4 regions of the Actinoplanes sp. ATCC 53533 genome follow, and region 2 is predicted to be linked to each of the others. Evidence: riboswitches for the same ligand, from Rfam matches in the RefSeq annotation. Region 2 holds a riboswitch; each other region holds the start of a gene.

Region 1 (3,533 bases), on a different contig from region 2:
GGTGAACTGGGGGGCGCGCTCGGTCCGCCCGGCGATGACCGGCATCGAATAAGGACCTGGCTGGTTGGATCGGCGCCGGACCGGTCGGCTGGCCCTGGTGCGGCACGTCACGAACATCGGGCCCAAGCCGGCGATGAACCCCTCGGTCCACACGGGTCCCGGGGCGTCCTCGCGTGACTGCGGAGCTCAGAGCATCGAGACGTGCACGTGGTCGTAGTGGTCGAGCGGTCCGGTGTACGGCGACCAGCCGCTGGCCGGGAACCAGACCTGCCGGTACCAGATCACGTACAAGATGCCCAGCCGGTCGGCGTTTCGGACCAGGAACGCCATGAGGTCGTTGCCGTAGTTCTTCATGTCGGCGTTCCTGGCGTTGGAAAACCCCTTCTCCTGCAGCGACCAGTCGCAGGCACGGCCCTTCGGGTGCTCGAAAGGCCCGCCGGGACGGTAACAGCCGACGAACCGGTTGAAGTCGGCCTTCTTGGCCTGCTTCAGCATGTTCGCGGTACGGGCTGTGATGCAGCCACCGGTCGTCGGATCGTCAACGGTGCAGGACTCCGGGGTGAACCCGCCGTCGGAGTTACGAGGAGCGGCGGCGGCCACCGGCGATTTGGCCGAGACGTAACCACCGGTGAGGCTTTTGCCGCCGACCACCGCGAGTGCCTTCTCGGCCGCCTCTTTCTGTTTACTCATGACTGCGAGGCTCTGCCGCTGGGCCTTGACCTCCCGGTCGAGGCGATCCTTCGCGGCCGCGACGTCGGCGATCGCGGCGTTGAGTTCGCGCAGCTTACCGTCGTTGACCCTGTTGATCTCTGCCAGCGAGATGGCCTTCTGCACGAAACCGCCAGGAGTCTCGCTTTTCAGCAGGAAACTCATGGCGGAGATGCTGCCGGTGCGGTATTGCTGACCCGCGACGGCCTGCACCTGGGGGATCAGCGAGTCGCGCCTGGCCTCCGCAGCCTTCACGTCGAGTGCCAGGCGCAACTGCGTCTTGGCGGATTTGCCCACGGCAGCCTTCGCGGCGACGAACCGGCGTCCGGTGGTGGTCAACACGTCCACCAGCATCGGACTGTCATCGGCTTCCTTCGGCGTCGCCGTGCTGCCGTCCGGCTCCGCGCTGGCCGCCGATCCAGCAGCCATGACCAGTGATGCGGCGACGAGCGGTGCCAGGGCGAGCACCAGCCACCGGCGGGGATTGGCCGTCATGCATGTTCCTTCCGTGTGACCGCCGACCGGGTTAGCTGACGGGTTCGGGATGGAAGCGCTCCCTACGGCACCGCGCGTGACCGCGCGGAGCCGACTCACCCCACATGAATGGTTCCCCGGTTCGCCTATGGGCGATTGGGCGGCGGCCCGCCGGCGCCTTGGGGACGGCGCCTCCTGGCGGTGACCGGACGCGATACTACCCGACAACCGTCAGCTGGATCAGCACCGCAACGGAGAGAAGAATTGTCACCCTGCAACAACGCTCTGCAATCTGTGAATCTTGCCATAATCAATGGTTATCCACGATTCCTGGATGAACCATTTTGCTTACCCGCCGTGGTTATTGCATTGCACGCTGTATCCAGGGTGGTGAATCGGGAATTTGCCGGTATCGTTCGTCGCGGTCTGCGTTACCGAACGGAGACCGCCGCCTAATCGCCACATCGCGAGCCGGGGAACCAAGGCCCAGGTAGTGGGGTGAATCCGCACCGTGTGCAGGGAACGCGGGCGGTAGGGATCGCTTCCGTCCCGAACCCGTCAGCTAACTCGGCAGGCGGCCGACGGAAGGAAGGCACGTGAAGCACCACTCTGTCCCTCGTCGAGTCGCAGCCCTGCTCGCGCTGATGGTCGCCGTGTCGGGGCCGGTTGTCGCTCATGCCGGCCCGGCCTCCGCGGCGCCACTACCGGTTGCCGCCCCCGGAGACAACGGTGACGACGGTGAAGGCGGTTCCAAGTCCCTCGTGGCGCAGCTCGAAGCGGCGTCCAAGGGTTTCGTCGAAGCCCAGGAGGCGCTCGACCGCTCCCAGAAGCGTCAGCAGAAGCTGGTCGGCCTGCTCAAGCAGATCGACGGGGAACTCGGCCCGCGTCAGGCGACCCTGAACGAGATCGCCCAGCAGGCGTACCGGACCGGCCGGCTCGGCCCGATGACCGCGTTGCTCACCGCCTCGTCGACCGGCAGCCTGCTGGACCGGGTGCAGGCCCTTGAGACGGTGGCCGTCAAGCAGGACCAGGCGCTGCGTGAGCTCAAGGACACCCGAGCCAAACAGGAACAGGCCAAGCTCGCGATCGACGCGGAGATCCGCGACCAGCAGAAGCAAGTCACCGTCATGGCCAAGCGCAAGACTCAGGCCGAAGGCGCGCTGAAGGCCGCGAACGCCGGCGGCGACGCCTCCAACGGCGCGCCCAGCGGCAGCAGCGCATCGGCCGCGCCGGCTCGCCGCAACTCCGACGGCTCGCTGCCGGATGAGTCGTGCTCAGCCGACGACCCGACCACCGGCGGCTGCCTGACGCCTCGAACCTTGAACGCGTTGCGCCAAGTGCAGAAGGCAGATTTCACCCGATACACGAAATGCTTCCGACAGCAGGCCAGCGGCGAACACGGCAAGGGCCGAGCCTGCGACCTCTCGGTGGAGAAGGGCACCTTTGGCGGCGTCGCCCAAGGCGGCGACAAACAATACGGCGACCGACTGGCGAGCTACCTGATCAACAACGCAAGCCGGCTCGGTGTGCTCTACGTGATCTACTACAAGCGGATATGGCTCCCCAGCAGCGGCTGGAAGGCATACACCCGCGGCAACGGTGACCCGTCGAGCGACCACACCAACCACGTGCACCTGTCCATGCGATAACCGCAACTGCCCGGGAGTGCGAGAACCTGCTCGCGCACATAGGCCGTACTCCGTCGCTACGCCAGCCTCCGGGCCGTCCGCACGGCCAGCCGGACCCCAGCCAGGACACCACGCTCACACATGTCTCGGCTCAGGCGGTCGCTGCAGCGAACAAGAATTCCTGCCAGCCCTCGGCACAGGTAGCGGACCCGCCCCTCGACGGGACGGGGGCCGGTGCGATGTCTCCTCCAAAATATGTGCTCATGTACGCACGCGACAACGTTGCAGGTGCCTATGAGGTGCAACAACAACCGGTGAGCGACGCCGTGGTGGACCGGGCGGCGACGACTTTCGCCATGCTGGCCGACGCGACCCGACTGCGGCTGCTGGCCGATCTGCTCGATGGGGAGCGGGACATCACGGCGCCGACGGCGGCGGTCGGCGCAGCCCGTCCGGCTGTGTCGCAGCACCGGGGCAAGCTGCGGCTGGCCGCCTTGGTGACGGTGCGCCGCGAGGGCCGGCGCGCGGTCGCCGGCCCGCATGGGCGCAGGCTGGTGATCGAAGCGCTGTATGCCGCCTAGCATCAAGTCTCGGACCGGCCCGCCCACCATGACCAGGCGCTCACCGATCCTCTGATTCCGGGACCGCGCTGAGCGCCCTGGTCAGTGCTGTTTGGCGGTCAGCGCGAAGGCGAGCAGGCTGGTGGCGGTGAAGTCGATCGAC
Region 2 (3,533 bases):
GACGTGCTGCTCATCGATGAGGCACTGGCCACCGGTGACGCCAAGTTCCGCCGGCGCAGCGAGCAGCGGGTGCGTGAACTGCGCGCGCAAGCCGGCACGGTCTTCCTGGTGAGCCACAGCGAGCAGTCGATCCGGGACACCTGCGAGCGGGCCATCTGGCTCGAGTCCGGCCTGATCCGCGCCGACGGACCCACCGACGACGTGCTGAAGGAGTACGAGGCCTACGTCAAGCGGTAGGCCCCGCACTCCCCTCGGTCAGCGCATCGACAGGTGCACGTGGTTGGTGTGATCGCTCGACGGGTCGCCGCCGGCGCCGGAATACGACTTCCAGCCGCTGCTGGGCAGCCAGATCCGCCGGAACCAGATGACGTAGAGCACACCGAGCCGGCTGGCGTTACTGATGAAATAGTTCGCCAGCCGGTTGCCGTAATCCTTGCTGCTCCCGGTCGCGTCGCCGCCGAAGCCGTTCTTGTCGGCGGCGAAGTCGCAGGCCCGGCCCTTCGGGTGCTCACCGCTGTTCTGCTCGCGGAAGCACGCGACGAAGCGGGTGAAACCATCCTTCTTCGCCTCCTGCATCGCGTGCAGGGTGCGCGGTGTGATGCAGCCCGAAGTGGTCGGGTCGTTGACGCTGCACGACTCGTCCGGCAGCGAGCCGTCCGAGTTGCGCCGGGCGGCCGAGGCCACTGAGCTGTTGCCGCCGCCGCCGCTGCTGGTAGTAGTTGATCCGCTGTCGCCGGACGAGTCGTTCGCCGCGCTGGCGGCGTTGGCCGCCTTGAGGGCGCTCTCCGCCTGGTTCTTGCGCTTGGCCATGACGTCGACCTGACGCTGCCCATCACGGACTGCGGTGTCGATCGCCACCTTCGCCTGCTGCTGCTGGGTCTTGACGCCCTTGAGATCGCGCACCGCGCGGTCCTGCTTGACGGCGATCATCTCCAGGGTCTGCGCCCGGTCCAGCATGCTGTCGGCGGAGTTGGCGGTGATCAGCGCCGCCATCGGCCCGAGCCGGCCGGTGCGGTACGTCTGCTGGACGATCTTGTCCAGCGCCGCCTGCTTGGGGCCGAGATCGGCGTCGATCTCCTTGAGCTTGGCGGTCAGCTGCTGCTGACGCTTTTTGGAACGCTCCAGGGCTTCCTTGGCCTCGACGAAGCCCTTGGACGCCTCTTCGAGCTGCTGGACCAGGGACTTCGAGCCGCCCTCGCCGTCGTCGCCCGAGTCGCCCGGCGCGGCGAGGGGGCGGGGGGCCGCGGAGGCGGAGGTGGGGGCGGCGAGCGCCAGCCCTGTGGTGGCGACGAGGACCGCGAGCACGGTCGCTAATCGCCGGCGGACGGGTTTGAACCTCACGAACATTCCTTCCGTCGGCCGCCGACCGGGTTAGCTGACGGGTTCGGGATGGAAGTGATCCCTACGGATCCGCGCGGGCACGCTGATCCGATTCACCCCATTACTCGGGTGGTTCCCCGGCTCGCCTTGCGGCGATTAGGCGGCGGTCTGCGCTGAGACCGTGACGAAGACTACCCATCAATGCTAGGAATCGACAGTCGTCGTACCCTATGCGACCGACTAAGCACTCGGGGTGAGCGACTACAGAGAGAGTGCAACGACTCACATTGATATGTCGTTACGGCCCATGACCTCGTCATTCCATCGAGTGGTAACGGAAAGTCGTTGTGCGGTAACGCTTTTACGCCCGCGGGAGGCCTGCCACCTGGGCCGTTGTCAGGTAAGCTGGCCGCCGGTTACTGCCACAGAGGTGCCGCCCCCAAGGCACCGGCAGCCCACCATCTAATCGTCGCAAGATGAGCCGGGGAACCACAGAGACACCGGGGTGAATCCACGAGTCAGTGGTAGGGATCGCTTCCGTCCCGAACCCGTCAGCTAACCCGGCCGGTGGTCACGCGGAAGGATTCTGAATGACGGCAAGACCCCGCCGGTGGCAGATTCTCGCCCTGGCACCGCTCGCCGCGGTCGCGATGATGTTCGCGCCCGCATCCCCGGCGAATGCCGCCCCGGACGACCCGGCGGCCACCGCCGACGACGGCGACGACAATCCGCTGTTGAACGACGTGCTCGACTCCACGGGCCGGCGTTACCTGACGGCGAAGGCGGCGGTCGCGAAGTCGACCAAGGCTCAGCTCGGCTACTCCCTGCGCGTCAAGGACGCCGAGGCGAAGCGCGACAAGCTGCTGCCCGAGGTGGGTGCGGTCGCCGCGCAGCAATACCGCACCGGCGGCATATCGACGATGGGCTTCCTGCTCAACACCGACGGCCCGGACGGCTTCCTCAAGAAGGCGGTCTCCCTTGAGGAGATCAACGCCCTCAACGACGGCAAGCTGCGCGAGCTCGACGAGGCCATCGACGCGGTGAGCAAGGCCAAGGCCCGCCTCGACCAAGAGGTCAAGACCCAGAAGCAGAACTTCGCGCTGATGGCAAAGCAGAAGGAATCGGCCGAGAAGGCCCTGGCCCAGGTCGGCGGCAAGACGGTGACCGGCGGCTTCGTGGTCGCCAAGTCCAAGGTCGCCGCGCCGGCGCCGCGCAACTCCGACGGCGAGTTCGGCCCGGAGTCCTGCAACGTCGACGACCCGACCACGGGTGGCTGCATCACGGCGCGCACCTCGCACATGTACAAGGAAGTGAAGAAGGCGGGGTTCAACCGATTCGTCGGTTGTCACCGCAACGGCGGCCCGTTCGAGCATCCCAAGGGCCGCGCCTGCGACTGGTCCCTGCAGAAGAGCGGATTCTCGCCCTGGCACAACCGGGACACCCGGGAGTACGGCAACAACCTGATGGCCTTCCTGGTGCGTAACGCCGACCGACTGGGCATCCTCTACGTGATCTGGAACAAGCAGATCTGGCAGCCCGCCAGCGGCTGGCACTCGTACAGCGGCCCCAGCGACCATACGGACCACGTACACGTCTCCATGCTTTAGCGCGACAGCGCGAAGAAGCCCCCGGTCCTCCTCGCGGAGGACCGGGGGCTTCTTTCTTTTTCGGTCTTCAGGCCCGGGTGGCCCGGCGGACCGGGGAGCGACCGGCCGGCTGGGTCGGCGCCGGGCCGGTCGGCGGCGCCGGCGGGATCGGCAGCACGACCGGCTTCACCTGGGTGATGGTGACCTCCTTGCCGTGGTGCAGCAGGTCGAGACGGGCCGAGCCGCCGCCGTTGCGCAGCGAGTAGGTGACCTCCTCCGCCGTCACCTCCACCCGCAGTCGCAGGCCACGCCAGAGCAGCGAGAACTCCAGACCGGTGATCCGGCTCGGCAGCCGGGGCGCGAAGGACAGCTGCCCGTTGAAGTCCCGCATCCCGCCCAGGCCCGCCACCAGGGCGATCCAGGAACCCGCCAGCGACGCCACGTGCACGCCGTCGCGGGCGTTCTGGTGCAGGTCGTGCAGGTCCATCAGGGCGGCCTCGCCCAGGTAGTCGTGGGCCAGCTCCACGAAGCCCACCTCGGCGGCCATCACGGCCTGCACACAGGCCGACAGCGACGAGTCCCGCACGGTACGGGCGTCGTAGTACGCGAAGTTGCGGGCCTTCTCCT
Region 3 (3,533 bases), on a different contig from region 2:
CATCCGATTCTGTGGTGGTGGACGTGGAGAAACTACCCTGTGCGTCCCGCCCTCTCCCCACCCAGCGTCGGACATTCGCGCCGGCATGGACCGCCCGCGTCGAGACATGGAGCCTGCCGCGCCTGGGATCCACGGTGCCCACCTTGGACGCGGACTCGGTACCTGATCGCTCGTCGGTCTCTCGGTCAGGGGATGACGATGCTCTCGCCCTGCACAGAGACCGAGATTCTGGCGAGCCGGCCGGTCGCCGGTCCGCTGATGCGGGCGCCGTCGCTCTCCTGGAACCGGGAGTTGTGGGCCATGCAGGTGATGACACCGTCGCTGGGCGGGCTGACCCGCACTCCGCGGTGGGGGCACGTGGCGTCGAACGCGCGGAACTTGCCCGGCCTGGGCTGAGTGACGAGCACCCCATCGACGACGATTCCGCCACCGAGGGGACGCTCGCCGTGGTCGTCAGTACGAGGGGATCGGCAGCGCTGGGCGGCAGAGTGCCGGGTGGCTCATGCGGTGCCGGCGGCGGTTCCGCGCTCGCGCACCCGGTGAGCGCGAGCGGCAGCGACGCCGATCAAGCCAGGCGGCAGGTCCCGACGCGGCACCGAGCATAGATGCAATTGAAACACTTGCTACGGATGCTCTGTTCATCCGGAAAGCCTGGCGCCAGGTGCTCGCCACCGCTCGTTCCTGCTGTTCTCGGTGGCGATGATCGGCTCCTACGTGCTGAACTTCCAGGTCTATCTCGGGCTGCCCATCGAGGTGCGGCGGGTCACCGGCGGCGAGACCGGCGTGGCGATCCTGTTCGCCGTCTCCGGGTTGCTGACCGTGCTGGGTCAGGTGCGCCTCACCGGCTGGGTGACAGCACGGTGGACACCCGCCCAGGCCATCACCAGAGGCCTGCTCGTGATGGCAGCCGCCTTCGTACCATTGGCTTTGGCTGCCCTGGGTCGCACTGGTCGCGACCGGCCTGATCCGCGCGACCGGGATCGCGGTCCTGGGCCGGCAGGGGCACTTGGGCCCCCGCGAGCACCCGCCACAGGCCACCGGGCGGCCTGCTGTGGCGGCGACCCGCTGACCGCACAGCACTGAGGCAGTGACCCTTGAGCGGGCTGATCCACCGTCGTTCAGCCCGCTCAAGGGTCCACATTCACGTGCTCCGTGCGAGCTGCACCCCCGGGGCTGTCGCTGCGCGGCATCGGTTTGGCCCTGTGGACGTAACGGTTCACCCACCGCCCGGCCGCGCCCTCCACCGAACGGATGATCTCCACCCCACCGCCCGGCGCCGAGTTTCCGCCGCTGGGGGCGTTTACGGCCACATTCTCCCGACCTTGACTCAGGCCATGATCGACCTCGATGCGGCTTTTTGTGTGTTGTGTTTCACCCGTAACCCTCGACGAATGGTGATCACTTCAACACGGTAAGTACCGGCATTTGTCACAGCGCGGTTACAAACCGGACAGTGTTCCATGTGCCAAACACGTTCGGTAGTCGAAACCACCCCAGCGGTCCGGCCGGAAATCGGGTAGCAAGGGTGAGCCGGTAAGCAACCGCTCGCCGCTCGCACCGCCACGGACCACGCCGAGCCCTGCCCCGGTCCGAGCGGCGCGATCGTGATCGCGAACAACGACACAGGCATACGGGGGCAGGGACGGGGGACCCAGATTCGGTCCCACGGAACGCCGCTCGCGGCGAACCGATGAGGACCTCGGGGTGAAGCCACCATTGCGGTGGCCGGGCAACCTTCCCGCCCGAACCCGACAGCTAACCTCGCAGGCGTGCCGGAGGGATATCTCTACCGTGCACGAACGCACCTCGCACCGGCGCCCCCGCAAGACCGGCACCGGTTCCATCGCTCTGTCCCTGGGTCTCTGCCTCTGCGCCGGCCAGCTGGTCGCCACCGCGCCGGCATCCGCCGCGCCGGTCCCCGTCACGGCAGCGGCAGCGGCAGCGGCGACCGTCAAGCCCCGCATCACGAATTCCTACAACAGGAAGTCGATCGCGGCGGGCAAGACGGTTCGGGTGACCACCAAGCTGATCAACCCGAAGACCGGCAAGGCCGTCACCGGCAAGGTCAAGCTGCAGATCCGTGGCGGCAAGGCGTGGAAGACCTGGGTGACCAAGTCGACCAACTCCAAGGGCGTGGCGTCCTTCCTGACCAAGCCCGGCGGCTCGCTGTACTACCGGACCGTCTTCGCCGGCACCAAGGGCTTCGCCTCGGTGCGCAGCAGCCAGACGAAGATCACTGTGAAGAACAACGCGGCCAAGGTGATTGCCGAGGCCGCGAAGCACAGGGGTGCCCGTTACGTCTTCGGCGCCGCCGGCCCCAGGCAGTTCGACTGCTCCGGCTACACCATGTACGTCTACAAGAAGGCCGTCGGCAAGAAGCTGCCGCACAAGGCCAACTCGCAGCAGAAGTACGGCAAGGCCGTCAGCAAGGGCAACAAGAAGGCCGGCGACCTGCTGGTCTTCCGCTCCGGCTCCTACGGCACCCACGTCGGCATCTACGCCGGCGGCGGCTACATGTGGGCCTCCCCCCGCGCCGGCAAGACCGTCCAGAAGCAGAAGGTCTACAGCAACAGCTACGTCGTACGGCGCCTCGTCTCCGCCTGACGATAACTGCCGACTCATGAAGTGGAGCGCGCCCTTTCGGTCGTGCTCCACTGGCATTCCCCAAATGAGCAACGTGCGGCAGGGGAAGCGTTGTCGCCTCATGCGAATGGCAGCGCCAGCGAAGCGCGGGCCCGGCCGACGGACCACTTCGATGTGGTCGGCGCGGGCCTGGGGTGGCGCCGACGTCATGTCCTTCGATCCCCGCACGGCACTTCCTCGAGCCGCCCTTCACGACTTGCAAGCTGTGAAAGAGCACCCCAGGCCGGCAGGACCGGACGGCGCATGTCTGCTGCCGTCAACACAGTCGCCGACCCAGACCGTTATGCCCAACCCGCCGCTGAGGTGCACGCCGGCAGAAACACCACATGAATCGCCCGGCGTGTCCTTTCCGTCGCGCACCATCGGTCCAAGGGTGCTCTTCGTCATGGCGCGGGAACCGCGTCGGTAGCGATGTCCTTTCATCTCGGCAACCCCGCGGTTTGGGAGATCAGGTCGCGTCGGGCTTCACGCTGCCCCTGCGCGTAGGTCGCAGCCCGGTCAGGGCTACCGCGACAAGTCGGTTCACTGCCGCTTCGGACGGCAGACTGCCGGCTGCGCCGAGCGCGTGGAGGCAGTAGGTCGCAAGCTCGTCAGGCGCGACATCATCGCGCAACTCCCCTGCGGCGGCGACCTCGGCCAGCAGGTCTTGAAACAGGTCGATGAGCTGCTGTTCCGCACCGGAGACCCGCTCCCCGCGGTGGAGGAGGGCCGCGAGTTCCTCGGTTCCGTGTCGCTTGCGGTAATAACAGATGAGCGCGTACCGGCCCAGTACTGCTTGGAGCTTGTCGTACGGCTTGCTCGGCTTGGCCCGCAGCTCGGCGAGTTCGGTCAGGTGACCGGCAACGTGACGTTCGTGATGGGCGGCCAGGATCGCCTCGACGTCCGGGAAG
Region 4 (3,533 bases), on a different contig from region 2:
CTCCGCGTCGCCACCCTCGGCGCCCCACACCTCGGAGAGCACCGCCTGCACGAAGCCCCAGGCGACGACCCGGTCGACGGACATGCCCAGCCCGTCCGCGAACTGCTCGATCCGGGCCGGCAGCAGCTCCAGCACCGGCTCGTCGCCGTCGAACGGGTTGTAGAGCACCGCACCGACCTCGTAGCCGGGATCGCCCAGCACGCCGTGCGGGTCGATCGCCAGCCACGGCTCCCGGCTCGCCGCCAGCACGTTCTCGTGATGCAGATCGCCGTGCAGGACGACCCGCCGCGAGGCGGAGGCGCACAGCTCGGCCCAGAGCTCCCGGGCCCGTTCGACCAGGGCCCGCGGAATCGGCTCGTCGCCGGGATATCTGGCCAGGTGCGCGTCGAAGGCCGCCACCCGCGACGAGAGCTCCTCCAGCATGAGCCCGTCCGGCGCCGGCCGGTGCAGCCGGCGCATCAGGTCGACCAGGACGGCCGTGGCCTGCCCGTCGCGCTCGCGGACCAGCGTCCGCAGGGTCACGCCCGGCTCGGCGCGCTCCAGCAGCAGCGCGCCACGCCCGTCGTCGCGGGCCAGCACCTCGACCGCGCCGCGACCGCCCAGAAACCCGAGCGTGTCGGCCTCCATCGCGATATGGCCGGCCTCGGCCAGGCCGAGTTTGAGCACCGCCGGCGATCCCCCGGCCCGGCGGACCGGCGCGACGAAGTTGAAGCTCAACGGGTACGGCGTCCCGACCGTCAGCCCCCAGTCGCGCGCGACCTCCTCGATCAGCACCGGAAGCCCCGCGAGCCACCGCCGGCCGGCGTCGCCCCAGCTGTCGGTGACGTTGCGCGTGAAACCGGCGGAGAACATCCCCCAGTCTCGCAGCCCCGGGCACCCGGCGCGGCCCCGTCAGCGCTGCGGGTCGTCCCGGTCAAGTCGACGCACCAGCACGGCGAGGCGACCGAAGGGCAAGAAAAAGCCGCCACGGGCGTGGCGGCTTTTTCGTGGTTGCGCTGCGCCGGTCAGCCCGGGCGGCGGATGCCGGTGATGGCTCCGCTGCGGTCGATCGACGCCATCCGGACATGGTCGCCCGTGTGTGGCGCGTGGACCATGGTGTCGCCACCCACATAGATGCCCACGTGGTGCACCGGGCTGCCGTAGAAGATCAGGTCACCCGGCTTCAGCTCGCTGCGGCTGACCGACTTGCCCGTGTGGATCTGGTCTCCGGTGAAGTGCTCGAGGTGCACCCCGACCGCCGCCCACGCCACCTTGGTCAGGCCGGAGCAGTCGTAACCGCCCGGCCCCTCGGCGCCGAAGACGTACGGCTTGCCGATGAGGTCGCAGGCTCGCTGCGCCGCCCGGCCGCCGGCGTCGTCGGTGTAGTCGACCGGGCACGGGCCCGTCTTGAACGGACCGTCGGCGACGCCGCTGGCGCCGTACGCCTTGATCCGCAGTTTCTGCAGCTCGTCGACCTTCTTCTGGATGTCCTTCTGCTGCTGCGCCAGCGCCTTGTCCCGGGCCGCCACAGCTTTGGTCAGAGTGTCCAGGTCGCGCTTGTCGCCCGCGAGCTTGTCCCGCAACTCAGCGGCGCCGGCGACCGACTGGCGCTGGTGCCGGCTGATCTGATCGAGGAACGAGAGCTTCTCGGTCAGGCCGGTCGGCGAGCCGCTGATGATCATGGCCGTCATCGCGCTGGGCGAGCCCTGCATGTAGGCCTCGCCCGCCATGCTGCCCACCTGCGACATGGCGAGGTTGACCTGCAGCTCCAGCGGGGCGAGCCGCTTGTCGATCTTCTTGAGCTGGGCCTGGTTCTTGAGCAGCTGGTTGTGCACGTTGTTGTACTGCTCGATGACCGGTTCCAGCTTGTTCCACTGCTCGTCGATCTGCTTTTCGATGCTCGACGGGGACGGTGTCGCGTTCGCCACTCCGGGCGCGAGAAGAATCCCGACCGCGGCGACGGCGCAGGCGATGCTGCGCAGAATTGCGACGCGGTGCGCCTCAATCCGTTTCACGTAGGTGCAGTGTCCTTTCTTCCCTCGGCCGCCGACCGGGTTAGCTGACGGGTGCGGGCGGGAAGCGCGCCCGGCCGCGGTGCTGCTGCGGCTTAACCCCGGTTGCTCGGGTCCCCGGTTCGTTCACGACTGGAACGATTAGGCGGTGGCCCGTCAGTTCGCCCGGGTTGGGACGAGGGGGGACTGCTGAGCCGGGCCCCACCGTACTCCCGATCACCGGCGATTTGAACCCGGCGGTATCAGGACACACTGCGCATAACACCCAGTGACCTACGGTAATTAAGGAGGACTTAAAGCGGCCATGCGGAGAGTGCCCGGTCGAGCCACGGCACCACCAGGATCACGGTGGGTAACACGAGCAGACCGACGGCGCCGGCCGCCGCCAGCAGTGTCACGGTGAGGGTAACGGACCGGGGATCGTCGGCGGCCAGCCGGTCGAGGCGACGCCGGCGCTCCGCCACCGCGCCACCGAGCTCGGCCGGAGCGTCCGGGCTGACCGCGTCGCTGAGCAGCGCCAGCGCCGTGCCCAGGGGGGCCGCGCCGCAGCGCCGCCGGGCCGCGTCGTCGGCGACCATCTCGAGCAGCAGGTGCACGGCGTCGAGGGGCGCGCGGCTGCGCAGCGGCCGGGGCACCGCCCGGTAGAACGCGGTGAACGACTCCATCACCACGTCATGGCGGTGCCGCAGATGGGCCTGCTCGTGCGCGATCACGGCGGCCACCTGCCCGGCGTCGAGCACCCGCAGCGCGCCGTCGCTGAGCACCACCCGCGGCGAGCGGCCCGGCAGGCAGTATGCGAACGGTAGCGGCCCGTCGAGCACGCGCAGCCCGGGCGGCACCTCGGCGGGCAACTCGCCGTGGCGCTCGGCGCTGTCCAGCAGGTCGACCAGCAGCCGGTGCCGCGCCCGGCGGGCCCGCGAGCGGATGCTCACCCGGACCAGCGAGACCAGCAGCCGGGCGATGATCACCGTCGCGACGACCAGCGCGAGGATCAGCGCGGCGGCGCCGACCGGCCGGTCCGAGCCCAGCTCGCTGACCAGCTCCTGGGGCCCGGCCAGCACCACGCCCAGCGCGCAGAGCACCCCCGCGAGGGTGATGCTCTGCCAGAGCCCGACGGCGGCGGCCGGCGCGCGGTCGGGCCAGCGGGCGCCCGCGAGGATGCCCGGCACGACGAGCGACAGCGTCAGCCCGAGCGCGCCCAGCAGCAGCGCGGTCACTGCCGCCTTTCTGGGTTTTCCGCGGCGGGCAGGCCCGGCGCGGCGGCCGGATCCTTCCGCGCCGCCGCGATGGCGGCGGTCAGGGCCGACGGGTCGATCCGGCCGACGAAGTGCGCCAGCGCCGCGTCCCGGACGCCGTCGGGGGCGGCACTGAGCGCGTCGAGCATCAGCGCGGCGGTCATCTCCTCGCGGGTCTGCGCGGGGGCGTAGCGATATGCCCGGTCGGCGCGCTGCTGGGTGACGACGCCCTTCTTGGCCAGCCGGTCGAGCACGGTCATCACGGTCGTGTACGCGAGCTCGCGGTCGCGGCTCACCCGCTCGTGCA

What was found. Region 2 has a riboswitch for cyclic di-AMP ahead of DMB66_RS28560 (hypothetical protein). Riboswitches for the same ligand answer to the same signal wherever they lie in the genome.
Region 1: another riboswitch for cyclic di-AMP. It lies ahead of DMB66_RS54950 (hypothetical protein); the one in region 2 lies ahead of DMB66_RS28560 (hypothetical protein).
Region 3: another riboswitch for cyclic di-AMP. It lies ahead of DMB66_RS22985 (C40 family peptidase); the one in region 2 lies ahead of DMB66_RS28560 (hypothetical protein).
Region 4: another riboswitch for cyclic di-AMP. It lies ahead of DMB66_RS56035 (NlpC/P60 family protein); the one in region 2 lies ahead of DMB66_RS28560 (hypothetical protein).

What each region holds. Positions count from the first base shown of each region.
Region 1 is NZ_QHHV01000309.1:4,740-8,272, forward strand. Features, by position in the region: gene DMB66_RS54945 (hypothetical protein) at 187-1,203, opposite strand; cyclic di-AMP (ydaO/yuaA leader) riboswitch at 1,207-1,355, opposite strand; cyclic di-AMP (ydaO/yuaA leader) riboswitch at 1,622-1,775, shown strand; gene DMB66_RS54950 (hypothetical protein) at 1,779-2,831, shown strand; gene DMB66_RS54955 (helix-turn-helix transcriptional regulator) at 3,074-3,391, shown strand; gene DMB66_RS54960 (glycoside hydrolase family 9 protein) at 3,473-3,533, opposite strand, start outside.
Region 2 is NZ_QHHV01000094.1:22-3,554, forward strand. Features, by position in the region: partial or broken gene DMB66_RS28550 (ABC transporter ATP-binding protein) at 1-237, shown strand, start outside; gene DMB66_RS28555 (hypothetical protein) at 256-1,341, opposite strand; cyclic di-AMP (ydaO/yuaA leader) riboswitch at 1,345-1,493, opposite strand; cyclic di-AMP (ydaO/yuaA leader) riboswitch at 1,770-1,907, shown strand; gene DMB66_RS28560 (hypothetical protein) at 1,911-2,927, shown strand; gene DMB66_RS28565 (glycoside hydrolase family 65 protein) at 2,995-3,533, opposite strand, start outside.
Region 3 is NZ_QHHV01000067.1:38,170-41,702, forward strand. Features, by position in the region: gene DMB66_RS22975 (Rieske (2Fe-2S) protein) at 186-407, opposite strand; gene DMB66_RS62665 (hypothetical protein) at 700-1,083, shown strand; cyclic di-AMP (ydaO/yuaA leader) riboswitch at 1,662-1,785, shown strand; gene DMB66_RS22985 (C40 family peptidase) at 1,792-2,604, shown strand; gene DMB66_RS22990 (TetR/AcrR family transcriptional regulator) at 3,092-3,533, opposite strand, start outside.
Region 4 is NZ_QHHV01000329.1:4,456-7,988, reverse strand. Features, by position in the region: gene DMB66_RS56040 (aminoglycoside phosphotransferase family protein) at 1-852, opposite strand, end outside; gene DMB66_RS56035 (NlpC/P60 family protein) at 1,005-1,994, opposite strand; cyclic di-AMP (ydaO/yuaA leader) riboswitch at 2,009-2,149, opposite strand; gene DMB66_RS56030 (M56 family metallopeptidase) at 2,285-3,208, opposite strand; gene DMB66_RS56025 (BlaI/MecI/CopY family transcriptional regulator) at 3,205-3,533, opposite strand, start outside.